Regions from separate parts of the Streptomyces sp. NPDC026417 genome, predicted to be linked through region 4. Evidence: riboswitches for the same ligand, from Rfam matches in the RefSeq annotation. Region 4 holds a riboswitch; each other region holds the start of a gene.
What was found. Region 4 has a riboswitch for cyclic di-AMP ahead of ACZ4NT_RS30910 (NlpC/P60 family protein). Riboswitches for the same ligand answer to the same signal wherever they lie in the genome.

Region 1 (4,189 bases), on a different contig from region 4:
CTGCTGGAGTACCTCCCGCACCGCCTGACGGACCGGACCGCGCCCCGCGACTGGCAGCGCCACCCCTGGTACGCGGGCCACGGCTACGCGTCGGTGCGCGTGGACGTCCGCGGCCACGGCAACTCGGAGGGCCTGCCGGCGGACGAGCACGCCCCCGGGGAGGCCCTCGACGGGGCCGAGGTCGTCCGGTGGCTCGCCGACCAGCCGTGGTGCAGCGGCAGCGTCGGCATGTTCGGCCTGTCCTGGGGCGGGCTCGACTCCCTCCGCGTCGCGGCCCTCGCACCCGGACCGCTCAAGGCGGTCGTCGCGGTCTGCTCGACGGACGACCGCTACGACAACGACCGGCATTACCTGGGCGGTTCCGTCCTCGCCTGCGGCCTGCACGCCCGGGCGGCGGCGATGCTCGCCTTCGCCTCCCGGCCGCCGGACCCGCGGCACGTCGGCCAGGTGATGTGGCGCGACATGTGGGTGAAGCGGCTGGCGGCCGTGGAGCCACCCGTCCACGCCTGGCTCGCGCACCAGACCCGGGACGCGTACTGGCGGAGCGGCGGCGTGCGCGAGGACTACGGGTCGGTCCGGGCCGCGGTACTGGCGGTCGGCGGCTGGCACGACCCGTACCGGGACACCGTCCTGCGGCTGGTGGAGTACCTCCCGGCCGACCGCGTACGGGGCCTGATCGGACCCTGGTCGCACCAGTACCCCGACCGGGGGCTGCCGCCCGGCCCCGCGATCGGCTTCCTGCAGGAGACGCTGCGCTGGTGGGACCACTGGCTGAAGCCGGGCCCGGACGGCGTCGGCACCTCGGACGGGGACGGCACCGACGGACGGGCCCGCACCGACGGCAGGGACGGCACCGACGGCAGGGACGGCACCGCCGACGTGATGTCCGAACCGCTGCTGCGCGCGTACATCACCGATTCGCACCGGCCGGCCACGGTCTACCCGGACCTGCCCGGCCGCTGGGTGGGGGACGACGCCTGGCCCCCGCCGTCGGTGACACCGGTGTCGTACGCGCTTCAGGGCGTGCCCGTACCGGTGCGCTCGCCCCTGCACACGGGCCTGGACGCCGGCCGCTTCCTCCCCCTCGGCGGCGACGCCGACCTGCCGCCCGACCAGCGGGACGAGGACGCGAAGTCGGCGTGCTTCGAGTTCGAGGTGCGGGAGGAGACCTGGGTGCTGGGCCGCCCGCGGGTCCGGCTGCGGCTGACCTCGCCGGTGCCGCGCGGGCAGGTGATCGCGCGGGTCTGCGACGTGTTCCCGGACGGTGCGTCGACGCTCGTCACGCGCGGCGTGCTGAACCTCTCCGCCCGGGAGGGCACGGACCGGGTGGTGGAGTGGCCGCCCGGCGCCACGCAGGAGGTGGCCTTCGAGCTGACCGCCATCGGCCACGCCTTCCCCCCGGGCCACCGCATCCGGCTGTCGGTCTCCTCGGCCTACTGGCCGTGGGTCTGGCCCCAGCCGGGCTCGGACGCCGGCTTCACGCTGCACCCGGAGGGCAGTTCGCTGGAACTTCCGGTACGAGCCAGGGAGTTGGACCCCTCGGTGACCTTCGAGGAGGCGGAGGAGGCACCGCCGCTCGGCGCGGTGGTCCCGGCCACGCTGGACGAACCCCGCCCGGAACGGCTGGTCGTGCGGGACGTCGCCGCGGGCACCTGGCGACTGGAGGTGGACCCGCGCCAGGGCGGCACCCGCGTGTACCCCGACGGCCTCGAAGTCACCGAGGACGCCCTGGAGACGTACACCACGGACGAGTCGGACCCGCTCTCCGCCCGCGCCCGCGCCGACTGGTCGATCCGGTTCCACCGGCCGGAGGACTCCTGGCACGCCCACGTGGAGACCCACTCCGAAATCACCTGCGACGCAAGGGACTTCGTCACCCGGAACGAGGTCGTCTGCAAGGACGGCGACGAGGTCGTCTTCCACCGCACCTGGGAGAGGCGCATCCCGCGCACGGCCGGCTAGCCCTCCGCCGCCGCGCCCGACGGGCCGACGAACGGAGCCGGCGCGCGGGAGCGGCCGGTGTCCGGCCGCCCGGTCGGTGCCTGTAATGCCCGAGTTGGCCGCATCGCGCCCCATTGATGGGGCTTGGTTGCGTGAAATGGGTCACGCGGCAATGGATCTTCCGGCTCGGCGGGCCGGACAAGTCTCCATTTGCTAAAGGCAAGTTGAGTTTCACGTTCCGGTCTAATCGGACTATTTCCCCCCTGCTCAGAGGTAGATCAAAAGCCCTGCGATGGGAAATCGGGCCTTGTTTCGGACATGTGCTCTCGCATACGTTCCAGTCGATCCGAGCGGACCCGCCTAATCCTGCCGCCGCTCGGTGACCCCACCCACCCACGCACGGCAGGAGCGGGGGACCCAGGTAAGCCGCCGATCCGGACGCACCGGAGCGGCTCGGGGTGAAGTCGCGCGTCACCGTGCGGCCGGGCAACTCCAGCCCGAACCCGACAGCTCACCTCGCAGGCACCGGAGAGGAAATTCGCCATGGCCGCTCGCGGCAAGCACCGTCGTCCCAGAAACAACGCCCTCACCCGCGGGCTCGTCGCCGTCGGAACGGGCGGAGCCGCGCTCGTGCTCCCCGTCATCGGCGCGACCGGCGCCCAGGCGGCGCAGCCGGCGCAGGCCGCGCAGTCCGCACCGGCCGCGGTCCCGCAGGTCCAGCTCGTCACCTACAAGGTGGCCCTGGGCGACACCCTGTCCAAGATCGCCCGCGAGCACGCCAAGGGCAGCGACTGGAAGAAGCTGTACGAGGCCAACCGCGCGGTCATCGGCAGCGACCCGTCGCTGATCCGGCCGGGCCTGAAGCTGACGGTCGGCACGAAGACCGTCGGGGGAACCGCGAAGGCGGCCACCGCGACGGCCAAGAGCGCCGCCGCCCCCGCGGCCGCGAAGACCTACACGAACGACCTGGACGGCTGGATCAAGGAAGCCCTGGACATCATGTCCCAGAAGGGCATCCCGGGCAGCTACGAGGGCATCCACCGCAACGTCATGCGCGAGTCGTCCGGCAACCCGCAGGCCATCAACAACTGGGACTCCAACGCCGTGGCCGGCACGCCGTCCAAGGGTCTCCTCCAGGTCATCGACCCGACCTTCGCCGCGTACCACGTGGACGGCACGTCGATGGACCCGTACGACCCCGTCGCGAACATCACGGCGGCCTGCAACTACGCCGCCGACAAGTACGGCTCGATCGACAACGTCTTCGGCGCCTACTGAGCCGCACGGTGCAGGGCGCCCGCCGCGCCCTGCACCGGCACGGCCGCTGCCGTTCCCCGGTCCCGAGGGCCGGGGAACAGCCGTTCCAGGACCACGGCGATGCCGTCCTCCTCGTTCGACAGGGTGATCTCGTCGGCGACCGCCTTGAGTTCGGGATGTGCGTTGGCCATGGCGACGCCGCGGGCCGCCCAGTCGAACATGGGAAGGTCGTTGGGCATGTCACCGAAGGCGATCGTGTCCGCCGGCGACAGGCCCAGGTGTCCGGCGGCGAGCGCGAGACCCGTCGCCTTGGTCACGCCACATGGCTGGAGTTCGACGGTGCCGGGCCCCGACATGGTGACCGTCGCCAGTGAACCGACCGTCGCTCTGGCCACCGACGCCAACTCGTCGTCGGACAGCGCGGAGTGGCGGAGCAGCACCTTGCTGATCGGCTCCGCCCAGAGGTCGTCGCGCCGCCGCACCCGCACCGCGGGCAGGGTCGGGTGCGGCATCAGGTAGCCGGGCTCGATGAGCGTGAGCCCGTCCACTCCGTCCTGGTCCACGGCCGCGAAGACCTGACCGACCTCGGCCTCGATCTTGCCGAGCGCGGTCTCGGCCAGCTCACGGTCCAGGGTCACCGACCACAGCAGACGGCCGGCCCCGGCGTCGTACAGCTGCGCGCCCTGCCCGCACACCGCCAGCCCCTCGCTGCCGAGTTCGGCGAGCAGCGGACGCACCCGGGGTGCCGGGCGGCCGGTCACCACGAGATGCCGGGCCCCCGCCTCGGCCACCCGCGCCAGCGCGGCCCGCGACCGGTCGGAGAGGGTGTCGTCGCCGCGCAGCAGCGTTCCGTCCAGGTCAGTGGCGATGAGTGAATATGCAGTCGGAGCGGCCATGATCCGAAGAATACGGATCGAACGTCCCAACGGCCCGGCGTGAACCGGACGTCGTCCGGTATCCCGACAGCAACGCCGTTCACCCGCAAGGGAAT
Region 2 (4,189 bases), on a different contig from region 4:
CGTACGCCTCCGCTTCACCGACCCCACCGCCTACCGGAACGCCGCCGACGCCCTCGACGCGGCCACCCGAGACGACAACTCCCTCGCGCTCCGGATCCCCAGCGACGGAACCCAGCGCGAACTGCGTTCCATCCTCGACTGGTTGGACGCGGCCGGTGTCGAGGCCGACGAACTGACCGTGCACACCCCCGACCTCGACGACGTCTTCTTCGCCCTGACCGGCGACACCACCGTGCCGAACCAGCCCAAGGAGACTGTCCGATGAGCTCCCTCTCCCTCGCCGTACGCGACTCGTCCACGATGCTGCGCCGCAACCTCCTGCACGCCCGCCGCTACCCCTCCCTCACCCTGAACCTGCTGCTGACACCGATCGTCCTGCTGCTGCTCTTCGTGTACGTATTCGGCGACGTGATGAGCGCCGGCATCGGAGGCGGCGGAGCCGACCGCTCCGCCTATATCGCCTACGTCGTCCCGGGCATCCTGATGATGACCATCGGCGGCACCGCGGTCGGCACGGCGGTGTCCGTCTGCAACGACATGACCGAGGGCATCGTCGCCCGGTTCCGCACCATGGCCATCCACCGCGGGTCGGTGATCACCGGGCACGTCATCGGCAGCGTGGTGCAGGCGGTCCTGAGCGTGGTCCTCGTCGGCGGTGTCGCCGTGGCCATCGGCTTCCGCTCGACGGACGCCACCGCCCTGGAATGGCTCGCGGCACTCGGCCTGCTCTCGCTCGTCGCCACGGCACTCACCTGGATCGCCGTCGGGATGGGCCTGGTCAGTCCGAACGTCGAAGCTGCCAGCAACAACGCACTGCCGTTGGTCGTCCTGCCGCTCATCTCCAGCGCCTTCGTCCCGCTCGACTCGATGCCCGGCTGGTTCCAGCCGATCGCCGAGTACCAGCCCTTCACCCCGGCCATCGAAACCCTGCGCGGGCTCCTCCTCGGCACCGAGATCGGCCACAACGGGTGGCTCGCCCTCGCCTGGTGCCTCGCTCTCTCCGCGCTCGGTCACCGCTGGTCGAAGGCGGCCTTCGACCGCGCTTAGAAGTAGCCGGGCGAGCCGGCGAGAGCGGCTCCCCCGCCCCACGGCGGCGTGCCCCGACCGATGGTCGGAGCACGCCCCGCCGTCGTGTTCCGGGCGGATGGCTCAGGCGAGCAGGCTCTCGATCGAGGGTGCGCTTATCAGATCGTCCATGGCGCCGGACGCGATGTCGCTCGATCACCACGAGCTACAGAGCCCCGGCTGCCCATGTGGCAGTCGGGGCTCTGCGTCATCTCTGCGGCAGGGGCGAAATGAGTGCGGTGCATTCACACGGCGTGCGAGTGCGGATGCGCTCCCTGCGCTTCAACGCGCGCTGTCCGGGGCCCGTTCAAGCCTTTACATTGCCTGCAACGGAGGCGGGGAACCGAACGTACCCGGGGCGAATCGACAGGCGTAGCCGCAGGAGGCGGGGTGCCGTCGTAGGGCGAAAGTCGTCCGAGTCCGACAGCTAACCCGCTAGGCGCCGTGATCACTCAGAGCCGAGTCCGTCAACACCGTGCAGTCACGCGTGTCGATGAGACTTGGAGAAGTTCGCATGTTCGCGCTTCCCGCGCTACCCCTCAGGGCGGTAGCCGCAGTCACGGCCATACTGTGCGCCATCGGCCTCATATGCATGATCCTCCTGATGGCTCCCACCTGGATTCTCTGGCCCCTCTTGTCGGCGGATCGCCGGGCAGACCTCCTCCGCCTGGTCGCCGCGTGGACAACGTGGGTCAGCGCGGTGATCCACCATCGAGCCCCACCAGTCGAGGTCTCACCGGCGCGGCAGAACCGACCAAAACGTACCCGCGGGGAGGCGGCAGACTCTCAAGTGAACGTCCCGCAAGGAAGGCGTGCCCTAAAGTCACGCGGGTGAGGGTGGGGGCGGACACGGTCGACTGGACGGTGCTGGAGCACAACTACGGGTCGGCCGAGGACGTACCGGACCTGCTCGAACGGTGCGCGGGACCGGATGCGCGGGACGCCGACAATGCGGCGGACGAGTTGCTCAACCTGCTTTTTCATCAAGGCGGTTGGATCTGCTCCGCCGCCTCGGCCGCGCTGCCGTTCCTGGTCCGCCTGGCCGGGGCGGCCGAGGTGCCGAGCCGGGGCCCGCTTCTGGAGATCCTCGCCATGCTGGCCGGAGAGGCCCGGCAGGTCCAGGAACGCTTCATCGACCCGGCGTGGCCGCCCGCGTGGGAACGGGCCCTGCCCGAGGTACTGGCGCTGCTGGACGACGCCGAGCCCTTCGTCCGACGCGCGGCGGCCGATGTCGTCGCCGTCTGCGGCAGCCCCGGTGAGCTGACCCTGCCGGCGCTGCTGCGGTGCTGGTACGGGGAGGACGACGCGGTGACCCGTCTGGAGCTCGTCCTGGCTCCGGGCCGGGCGTCCCGGACGGAACCGGCAGGTCCTCGCGCCGTCGAAGCCCGCGCTCTGCTGGACGAGCTGGTCGACGCCCGCGAGGCACAGGTACGGCTGGCGGCGGTGCACGCGCTGGCGCCCGCCCGGCCGGATCTCCCGGCCGAGCGTCTGGACGTCCTGCTCGAAGCGGTCCGGGATCCCGGTGTCGAGTTGTGGCGGCGGACGAGTTCGGTGCAGACCGGGATCACGGGCGTCCACCTCTGGACGGCTGCGCTGCTCACCGGGCCGTCCCCCGCCTTCACCCTGGGACTGCTGGCCGAGCATCCCGTCGACGAGCAGCGGGTCGGCGCCCTGGCCCAGGCGGGCCGGCTCCTGGGCCGGTGGCGTTCGCCCACCGGTGCGGTGCTGCCGGCGGTCGCGGCGCGGCTGGACGACCCCGCCGCCGAAGTCCGTTTCCGCGCGGTCGAGTTGATGGCGTGCCTCGGCCTCGCGGCCGCCGAGCACGCGGACGAGGTCGCCGGGCTGCTCGACGACGGCACCGTGCGGTCCGACCGGATACGGGAGACCGTGGCGGAGGCCGCGCTCTGGGCGCTGGCCCGCATGAACGATCCTCGCTGTCTGCCGGGCGTCGGCGAACTGATCGCCGGACGGGCGACCGGATTCGCGTCGGCCACCGCCATGTACTCCCCCGGTGACTGGCACCACGTGGTCCTGCCCGCGCCCTGGGAGGTGCTGGCACCCCTGCGGGACCATGCCGGCGCGCTCCTGCCGGTGATCCGCGACGAGCTTCACGCCGGCACCGACGCCAGAAGGCTCGCCTGGCTGTGCGACGTGCTCGCCGACTGGGGCAGTGCCGCCGAGGCGGTGGTTCCACACCTGGTGGGACTGTTGGCGGACGACCGGACCTGGGCCCCCGCAGCGACCGCGCTGGCGGGGATCGGCAGGGCGGACGACGATGCCCGCGCCCTGCTCACCCCACGGTTGGGCACCGGCGGCGACCAGACGGAACTCGCAGCCTGGGCGTACTGGCGGACGGGCGGGGATCCCGCACCGGCCCTCGCCGTGCTCGGCCCCGCCGCCACCGAGAAGCGCTTCGCGCACCGCGCCGTACGCAGACTCGCCGACCTCGGTCCGCACGCGGGCGTCCTCGCCGACAGGCTCCGGACGATGACCTCCGACGCCGATCGCTGGACCGCCGTCACGGCCGCGTACGCCCTGTGGACGGCCACCGGCGACACCGAGAACCCGGTCCGCACCCTGACGAGTGCCGTGGCAGGGCTGGCCGAGGGCACCTTTCTGCCGGTCATGCTTCCTGCGGTGCGGCACCTGACCCGGATCGGCGGTCCCGCGGAGCCGGCCGCACACCTCCTGGCCGGTGTCGCCGGTCTCGATGAGCGGCTGCGCCACGACGGCGGCTGGCGGGGCTTCACCCAGGACGAGGCCATCCGCACCGCGGTCGACGAACTGACTGCCGCATCCGGCCGCGGCACCTGACGCACCAGGGCCCGGCGCACCGCGGGACGCACCATCCCGGGCCACGCCGGGTCCAGGTCGCACAGCCTGCAGCCGCGTCGGCGTCACCGAACGCCGTTCAGGCACCCGAGTGTTGAGATGCCACCGGATGTCGGACAGAGTCTGTGCGCATGGAGTTCTTCTGCTTCCACCGCGACCGCCCTGATACCGCCGCCCTGCGCGACAAGCTGCTGGAGGCGCACTGGTCGTACATGGACACGTTCGCCGCGGAGATGATCGCCCGTGGACCGACCCTCGACGACGCCCGGGAGACCGCCACCGGCAGCGTGCA
Region 3 (4,189 bases), on a different contig from region 4:
ACGCCTTCGGACACCTCGCGTGCGGCGGAGCCGCGTCGACCCCGACCGGTCGACGCGGCTCCGCCGTTTTGCGCCTCGCTCCGCGCCTCGGGGGCATTTCCCGTACGCCGCCCGCACACCTCGTCACGGGCATACGAAAAAGGCACGCCCAGGAATTCCGGGCGCGCGAGAAAAGCGGCAGCGGAAATAGACCTCCGCCGGATATCCCTCTTTGTATACGGCGTTCGTGTTAATGCCGCAGGCTCGACATGTTTACGGGATGTTGCGAAGTCCTCACACGGTCGCGGCGGTCCGCCAGGTCTCCCCCACCGGGAAAGCGGAAGCGGTGCGCGGAGCCGGCGCGCTCGGTGTGCAGCGCGGTGATCGCGCGCGCCCGTTCACTGTCCCCGCGTGCGACGGCGTCCACGATGCCGCCGTGCTCGGCCCACGAGTCCGCGGGGTCGGCGGGTGCCTCGACCGCGTACATCCAGGCGATCTTGTGCCGCAGCTGGGCCAGCGTCGAGGTCAGCGCCGGGCTCCCGGAGGCCTGCGCGAGCGTCTCGTGGAACCAGCCCCCCAGTGAGCGCAGATCCTCGCTGTGCCCCCTCCTGGCCCGCTCCTGGCCCAGCCTGACCAGGCCCCGCAGCACCTTGAGGTGGGCCTCGGTGCGCCGCTGCGCGGCCCGCGCGGCCCCCAGGGGCTCCAGCAGCATCCGCATCTCCAGGAGGTCCGTGGCCTCCTGCTCGGTGGGCTCCGCCACGCACGCGCCCGCGTGCCGCCGGGTGACGACGAACCCCTCGGCCTCCAGGGTGCGCAGGGCCTCCCGCACGGGGACCCGCGAGACGCCGTAGCGGCGGGCGAGGAGTTCCTCGGTCAGTCGGCTGCCGCGCTCGTAGACACCCGCGACGATGTCATCACGGATCGCCGTGCACACCGAGTGCGCCGGAATGCGCATGAGCGGACCTCCGCCTTAATCCTCGCGAAACGCGGTCGATTGACACCTGTTCAGTGACTCTATTGCAGCGGGACGGAATTTCCGATGGCGGACCGGAATCCAGGGATATTTTTTGGACAGACGCCCGTTCGAAACGACGAAGACCCCGGCTCGTCGAGCCGGGGTCTTCGGAAGTCGTACGCGGGTCAGAGGCTGACGCCGTGCGAGCGGAGGTAGGAGACGGGGTCGATGTCCGAGCCGTACTCGGCCGTCGTACGGGCCTCGAAGTGGAGGTGGGGCCCGGTGGTGTTGCCGGTGGAACCGGAGAGGGCTATCTGCTGGCCCGGCGTGACGGTCTGCCCCTGGGTGACGCTGATGGACGACAGGTGGCCGTACATGGTGTACGTCCCGTCGAGCATCTTGATGACGACCTGGTTGCCGTAGGCGCCGCCCCAGCCGGTCGTCACGACGGTGCCGGAACCGACGGCGTGGACCACGGTGCCGGAGGCGGCGTGGAAGTCCACGCCGGTGTGGCTGCCGGAGGACCAGAGGCTGCCGCCGGTCTTGTAGCCGGTGGAGACGTAGGAGCCGGAGATCGGCGAGACGAACGTGTTGAGGCGCTTGCGCTCGGCGGCGCGGGCGGCACGGACCTTCGCCTCGCGCTCCTTCTTGGCCTCGGCCACGGCCCGCTTCCTCGCGGCCTCCTCGGCCTTCTTCAGCGCCGCCGCCTCTTCGGCGGCGTGCTGCTGGGCGGCGGCCTGCGCGTCGATCTGCTCGGCGACCGTGTCGCCGATGGTGACGGCCTGGGTGAATCCGGTCTGCTGGACCGAGGCCTCCGCTGCGAACGCGGGGGCGGCCAGGGTTCCGATGACACCGGTGGTGGTGAGCGCCGCCACGCCTGCCGCACTCTTGGTCGTGCGCGTGATCCGGCTGGGACGACGATGCTTCCCGGTGGCACGGGTGAACGCCATGTAGGGGCTGTTCCTTTCCTTCCCTCTCGCCTACCGGGTTAGCTGACGGGTTCGGAGCAGGAAGGTCTCCTACGGGCCCCCTTGCGGGAAGGGCGCCCGATTCACCCCAGGGACTGCGATGGGTCCCCGGCTCCCCTGGCTCGCGCCGTACGGGGACTCGGCGATGACTGCCCGGTGCCGCGGGCGCGGCGCACTGCCTGACGAACAGCCGGATTGACGCTAAGGGGGGCGTCTTTCGATCGACAAACGGATCGGGGTTTTTGTAGTGCACGCCACAGGGCAGAAGGGCCGCCTCCTAGCAATACGGACATAACGCGGACGAACTCGGGTAAGCGCGCGCGGAATCCCCGATGGACGGCGGGCAAACGCAGGGACCCCGGCGACTCATCGGTCACCGGGGTCCCTGCGTCCACGCGGCTCTACTCGGCCCGTACGACGCTCACTTCACCGATCCCGAGGGCCCGCACGGGCTCGGCGATCTGCGCGGCGTCGCCGACCAGGACGGTCACCAGACGGTCGACCGGGAAGGCGTTCACGACGGCCGCCGTGGCCTCCACGGTGCCGGTCGCGGCGAGCTGCTGATACAGCGTCGCCTGGTAGTCGTCCGGCAGATGCTGCTCGACCTGGTCCGCGAGGGTGCTCGCGACCGCGGCCGCCGTCTCGAACTTGAGCGGGGCGACCCCCACCAGGTTCTGCACGGCGACGTCGCGCTCGGCGTCCGTCAGCCCCTCCGCGGCGAGGGTGCGCAGCACCTTCCAGAGGTCGTCGAGAGCCGGGCCGGTGTTGGGCGTGTCGACCGATCCGCTGATGGCGAGCATCGCGGCGCCCGAGCCGTCCGGAGCCGAGCGCAGCACCTGGCCGAACGACCGCACCCCGTAGGTGTATCCCTTCTCCTCGCGCAGGACGCGGTCCAGACGCGAGGTGAGGGTGCCGCCGAGGCAGTAGGTGCCGAGCACCTGGGCGGGCCACACGCGGTCGTGCCGGTCGGCTCCGACGCGTCCGATGAGCAGCTGCGTCTGGACGGCTCCGGGGCGGTCCACGACGACGACCCGGCCCGTGTCGTCGGCGGTCACCGGCGGCACCGGGCGCGGCTCGGCGGTCGAGCCGGTCCAGGTGCCGAGCGTGTCGGCGAGCAGCGCGTCCAGGTCGAGGTCGGTGAGGTCGCCGACCACCACGGCGGTGCCGGTCGCGGGGCGGACGTGCTTCTCGTAGAAGGCGCGTACGGCCGCCGCGTCGATCTTCTGGACCGTCGCCTCGGTGCCCTGGCGCGGGCGCGACATGCGCGAGTCGGCCGGGAACAGCTCCTTGGAGAGCTCCTTGGCGGCACGGCGGGCCGGGTTGGCGGTCTCGTGCGGGATCTCGTCCAGCCGGTTGCGCACCAGGCGCTCGATCTCGCTGTCCGCGAAGGCCGGTGCCCGCAGCGCGTCGGCGAGCAGGCCGAGCGCCTTCGGCAGCCGGGAGACCGGGACTTCGAGCGAGACGCGCACGCCCGGGTGGTCGGCGTGCGAGTCGAGGGTGGCGCCGCAGCGCTCCAGCTCGGCGGCGAACTCCTCGGCCGAGTGCTTGTCCGTGCCCTCGGAGAAGGCGCGGGACATGATCGTGGCGACACCATCGAGGCCCGCGGGCTCGGCCTCCAGGGGCGCGTCGACGAGCACCTCGACAGCCACCACCTGCTGGCCGGGGCGGTGGCAGCGCAGCACCGTCAGGCCGTTGTCGAGCGTGCCGCGCTCGGGTGCCGGGAACGCCCAGGGCCGGGCCTCGCCGGCCTGCGGCTGGGGGTGGAACTCCATGGTCGCGAGCTCGGTCACTTGGCCGACTCCTCGTCCTCGTCGGTGGCTTCGGCAGCCTGCGCCTCTTCGGCGGCGACGGGCTCGTAGACGAGCACCGCGCGGTTGTCGGGGCGCAGCCGGGCCTTGGCGACCTCCTGCACCTCCTCGGGGGTGACGGCCAGGACCCGCTGCACGGCGGTCAGGGCCAGCTGCGGGTCGCCGAACAGGACGGCGTACCGGCACAGTTCGTCCGCGCGGCCGGCGACGGTGCTCAGCCGGTCCAGCCACTCGCGCTCCAACTGGGCCTGGGCGCGCTCCATCTCCTCGGTGGTGGGGCCCTCCTCGGCGAACCGGGCGAGCTCCTCGTCGACGGCGGCCTCGATGACCGGGACCTCGACGTCGCCCGACGTCTTCACGTCGAGCCAGCCCAGGGACGGTGCCCCGGCGAGTCGCAGCAGGCCGAACCCGGCCGCCACGGCGGTGCGGTCGCGGCGCACGAGCCGGTTGTACAGGCGGGACGACTCGCCCCCGCCGAG
Region 4 (4,189 bases):
ATCAGCGTGTTGAACCGCTTGACGGCGTTGGTCGAGCGGGCGGCCATGCCGTACGCCTCGTCGACGCGGCGCAGCGCCTGCGGGAAGCTGATCTTCTCCCGCTGGGCGAGGGCGTCGATCATGGCCTCCGCGCGGTCGCCGATGCCGCGCTTGGGCACGTTCATGATGCGGCGCAGCGGGACCGAGTCCTCCGGGTTCGACAGCACGCGCAGATACGCGAGGACGTCCCGGACCTCCTTGCGCTCGTAGAAGCGGACGCCGCCGACGACCTTGTACGGCAGGCCGACGCGGATGAAGACCTCTTCGAAGACACGGGACTGGGCGTTCGTCCGGTAGAAGACGGCGACGTCGCCGGCCTTGGCCTCGCCCGCGTCGGTGAGGCGGTCTATCTCGTCGGCGACGAACTGCGCCTCGTCGTGCTCGGTGTCGGCGACGTAGCCGGTGATGCGGGCGCCGGCGCCGGCGTTGGTCCACAGGTTCTTGGGGCGGCGGCTCTCGTTGCGCTCGATGACGGCGTTCGCGGCGCTCAGGATCGTCTGCGTGGAGCGGTAGTTCTGCTCCAGGAGGATTGTGGTCGCGTCCGGGTAGTCCTCCTCGAACTGGAGGATGTTGCGGATCGTCGCTCCGCGGAACGCGTAGATCGACTGGTCGGCGTCACCGACGACGCACAGCTCGGCGGGCGGCAGGTCACCCTCGGCCGGGGGCACGTCCACGGGGTGCTCGCCGGTGCCGACGAGCTCGCGGACGAGGGCGTACTGCGCGTGGTTGGTGTCCTGGTACTCGTCGACGAGCACGTGGCGGAAGCGGCGGCGGTAGTGCTCGGCCACGTCGGGGAAGGCGCGCAGCAGATTGACCGTCGTCATGATCAGGTCGTCGAAGTCGAGGGCGTTGGCCTCGCGCAGGCGCGACTGGTACATGGCGTAGGCCTGGGCGAGGGTCTTCTCGAAGCCGTCGGTGGCCTGGGCGGCGAAGTCCTCCTCGTCGATCAGCTCGTTCTTCAGGTTCGAGATCTTGGCGCTGAAGGACTTGGGCGGGAAGCGCTTGGGGTCGAGGTCCAGGTCGCGGCAGACCAGGGCCATGAGGCGCTTGGAGTCGGCGGCGTCGTAGATGGAGAAGGAGGAGGTGAAGCCGAGCCTCTTCGACTCGCGGCGCAGGATGCGGACGCACGCGCTGTGGAAGGTCATCACCCACATCGCGTTCGCGCGGGGGCCGACGAGCTGCTCGACGCGCTCCTTCATCTCGCCCGCGGCCTTGTTCGTGAAGGTGATCGCGAGGATCTGGCCGGGGTGCACATGGCGCTCGCCCAGCAGATGGGCGATGCGGTGCGTGAGCACGCGGGTCTTGCCGGAGCCGGCTCCGGCCACGATGAGCAGGGGCGAGCCGGCGTGCACCACGGCCGCGCGCTGGTTCTCGTTCAGACCGTCGAGCAGCGCCGCCGGGTCCACCGCGGGGCGGACGGCGCCGTCGCGGTAGTAGCCGTCCCGGCTCGGGGGCACGTCGAAGCGGCCGCCGAACAGGTCGTCCGGAAGCTGCTCGGGCGTCCCGTCCTCGGGCGGCGGCGGGGGCTCTCCCTCGTGGGCCCCGGAGGGCTTGAGGTCCGCCAGGAAGCTGTCGTCAAAGAGGCTGCTCATCGCCTTCCGAGTCTAGGCCGCCCCACTGACACCCCGCGGCCACCTCCGGAACTCGGCCGGTTTCCGGGAGCAGGGCGGGCCGGGCAGGGGCTCCCCGCCGGGCCGGCGGACCCGCGTACGGAGGCCGCGGGACGGCACCCCTCTCGCCCTCCGGAACCGCGCTGTCACCTCCGGTGATGGCGTGAACGAGACGCACAACACGCCGGATGATTCGGGACAAGTACCGGAAAACGATCCGGACCGGCGGCTCGTCTCGGCCTCCGCGAAAAAGGTCACGGAAATGTATCGGGCATATCGAACATCAACCTTCACAGAAGCCACACGCGTTGGCTAGCGTGCCGGTCAGGCCGCCCGACCCCCACCGGCGAACGTCGCCGGGCCGCGCGGCCTCCGCCGAGTCCGGCGCGCCTGTGCGCCAGCCGGAGCCGGGGACCCACCGACCTTTGGGGTGAATCGGTCCGACCGCCTTGTCGGGCGCGGACCGTAGGGCAACCCTTCCGAACCACCCGCCCGAACCCGACAGCTAACTCGGTAGGCGGATCATGGAAGGAGTCGCCTCTCTTGGCGTCGCATCGCAAATGGCGTCCCGCGGGTACGCGCGTAGCGGGCGTACGGGCCCCGGGTCTCGCCACGGCCGCCCTCACCTCCGTGGCCCTGCTGTCGCAGACGGCGAACGCCGCGCCGGCCGAGCCCAAGCCGAGCCTGGAGGAAGTCCAGAAGAAGGTGGACGACCTCTACCACCAGGCCGAGACGGCCACCCAGAAGTACAACGCGGCCAAGGAGAAGAGCTCCAAGCAGCGCCGTCGCGTGGACACCCTCCTCGACGACGTGGCCAAGCGCACCGAGAAGCTCAACACCGCGCGCGAGGAACTGGGTTCGTACGCCGCCGCCCAGTACCGCACGGGAGCCGCCGCCCCCGACACCGCGACCCTCCTGCTCGCGGACGACCCGCAGGACTACTTCGACCAGACCCAGCTGATGAGCCGCCTGACGACTCGCCAGAAGGAGGCCGTCGACGACTACGTCACCGAGCAGGCGGCCACGACGAAGAAGCGGGCGGAGGCCTCCGAGAGCCTGGAGAAGCTGACCACCTCGCAGCGGACGCTGAAGTCGACCAAGGCGGAGGTGCAGCGCAAGCTCGCCGACGCCCGCGGACTGCTCTCGAAGCTCACGGCCGAGGAGAAGGCGCGGCTCGCGGCGATCGAGGAGAAGAAGCGGGCCGAGGCCGAGCGCAAGGCCGAGGAACTGGCCCGGCAGCAGGCCGCGGAGGAGAAGCAGCGCCAGGAGGCCGCCCCGCAGGACCAGGGGTCGACGGCGGGCAGTACGGGCGGCACGGCGGACGACGCGTCGTACGCCACCAAGGCCGACAAGGCGCTCGCGTTCGCCCGGGCGCAGATCGGCAAGCCGTACGTCTGGGGCGCGACGGGCCCGGACTCGTACGACTGCTCCGGTCTCACCCAGGCCGCCTGGAAGGCCGCCGGGGTCTCCCTGCCGCGCACCACCTGGGACCAGGTCGACGCGGGCACCACGGTCCCGCTCTCCGACATCAAGCCCGGTGACCTGGTCTTCTTCTACGACGACATCAGCCACGTCGGGCTGTACGTCGGCAACGGGATGATGATCCACGCCCCGAAGCCGGGCGCGTACGTCCGCGAGGAGTCGATCTACTACGACGGCGAGTCGTCGATCCACAGCGTGGTGCGCCCCGCCTGAGGGCGGATCCGCGGGCGGGCCGCCGCGGCCGTGTCCGGCGTGACCCGACGGTCACGCCGGGCCCGGGCCCCGGTCCGGTGCGAAGCCGGAGGCCGGGCCCGGCGAACGGGACCGGCGGTCGGCGGTCGGCGGTCGGCGGTCAGGTCCAGAGCACCGCGATGAAGATGTTCGCCGTGGTCAGCAGGCCCACCGTGGCGAAGGCGCCCTTCCCGACCTTCTCCTCGTCGCGCTTCACGTAGACGAGCCCCAGGATCACGATCAGCAGGGCGAGCTTCACGCCGATCTTGATGTTGTCGAGCGAGTTGTCGTCGGCCTGATTGAGGCCGACCAGTACGACGCCCGTGACCAGCATGGTGAGCGCGCCGTGCAGCATCGCGGGGACGAACCGGGCCGTGCCCCGGCCCATCGCCTTCATCTGGGTGAGAAAGCCGCCGAGGAGCGCGGCGATCCCGATGATGTGCAGGCCGACGAAGAGATGGATGAGTACGTCCATGGGGCCGGAGCCTAATCGGGGGCCCCGCCGCGCCCCTGCACCGCCCCCACCCCCGAGCCCGCCCGCCCGGGCCGGTTCAGCACGGGTCAGGTCGGACCAGGCCGGGTCGGTCGGGTCGGGTCGGGTCGGGTCGGGTCGGTGGGCTCATAGCACCGGCGTCCCGGGCCCCGCCCGGAGAACCGCCGCATCGGTCAGCACTCCGAGCCAAGCCGACGTCCGCGGGCCACGATCCCGGTCGCATACGGTCACCTCGCGGTCCTCTCGCGTCACTTCCGCACATGGGGTCACGGTCCGGTCACAACCAGGTTTAGCGTCCTCCCCCAGGTGACCGGCTCTCCACCGCCGCCCGGGC

Region 1: linked by a shared signal. The riboswitch ahead of ACZ4NT_RS26870 (LysM peptidoglycan-binding domain-containing protein) and the one ahead of ACZ4NT_RS30910 (NlpC/P60 family protein) in region 4 are both predicted to bind cyclic di-AMP.
Region 2: linked by a shared signal. The riboswitch ahead of ACZ4NT_RS02935 (hypothetical protein) and the one ahead of ACZ4NT_RS30910 (NlpC/P60 family protein) in region 4 are both predicted to bind cyclic di-AMP.
Region 3: linked by a shared signal. The riboswitch ahead of ACZ4NT_RS21445 (M23 family metallopeptidase) and the one ahead of ACZ4NT_RS30910 (NlpC/P60 family protein) in region 4 are both predicted to bind cyclic di-AMP.

What each region holds. Positions count from the first base shown of each region.
Region 1 covers NZ_JBVHPY010000018.1:160,528-164,716, forward strand. Annotated here, with positions in the region: gene ACZ4NT_RS26865 (CocE/NonD family hydrolase) at 1-1,962, shown strand, start outside; cyclic di-AMP (ydaO/yuaA leader) riboswitch at 2,322-2,481, shown strand; gene ACZ4NT_RS26870 (LysM peptidoglycan-binding domain-containing protein) at 2,485-3,219, shown strand; gene ACZ4NT_RS26875 (HAD family hydrolase) at 3,213-4,094, opposite strand.
Region 2 covers NZ_JBVHPY010000002.1:53,616-57,804, forward strand. Annotated here, with positions in the region: gene ACZ4NT_RS02925 (ATP-binding cassette domain-containing protein) at 1-265, shown strand, start outside; gene ACZ4NT_RS02930 (ABC transporter permease) at 262-1,047, shown strand; cyclic di-AMP (ydaO/yuaA leader) riboswitch at 1,377-1,521, shown strand; gene ACZ4NT_RS02935 (hypothetical protein) at 1,897-3,879, shown strand; gene ACZ4NT_RS02940 (YciI family protein) at 4,029-4,189, shown strand, end outside.
Region 3 covers NZ_JBVHPY010000013.1:128,178-132,366, forward strand. Annotated here, with positions in the region: gene ACZ4NT_RS21435 (HPr family phosphocarrier protein) at 1-1, shown strand, start outside; gene ACZ4NT_RS21440 (GntR family transcriptional regulator) at 230-934, opposite strand; gene ACZ4NT_RS21445 (M23 family metallopeptidase) at 1,120-1,884, opposite strand; cyclic di-AMP (ydaO/yuaA leader) riboswitch at 1,897-2,057, opposite strand; gene ACZ4NT_RS21450 (M16 family metallopeptidase) at 2,304-3,692, opposite strand; gene ACZ4NT_RS21455 (M16 family metallopeptidase) at 3,689-4,189, opposite strand, start outside.
Region 4 covers NZ_JBVHPY010000023.1:121,025-125,213, forward strand. Annotated here, with positions in the region: gene pcrA (DNA helicase PcrA) at 1-1,631, opposite strand, end outside; cyclic di-AMP (ydaO/yuaA leader) riboswitch at 2,013-2,184, shown strand; gene ACZ4NT_RS30910 (NlpC/P60 family protein) at 2,193-3,344, shown strand; gene ACZ4NT_RS30915 (hypothetical protein) at 3,484-3,837, opposite strand.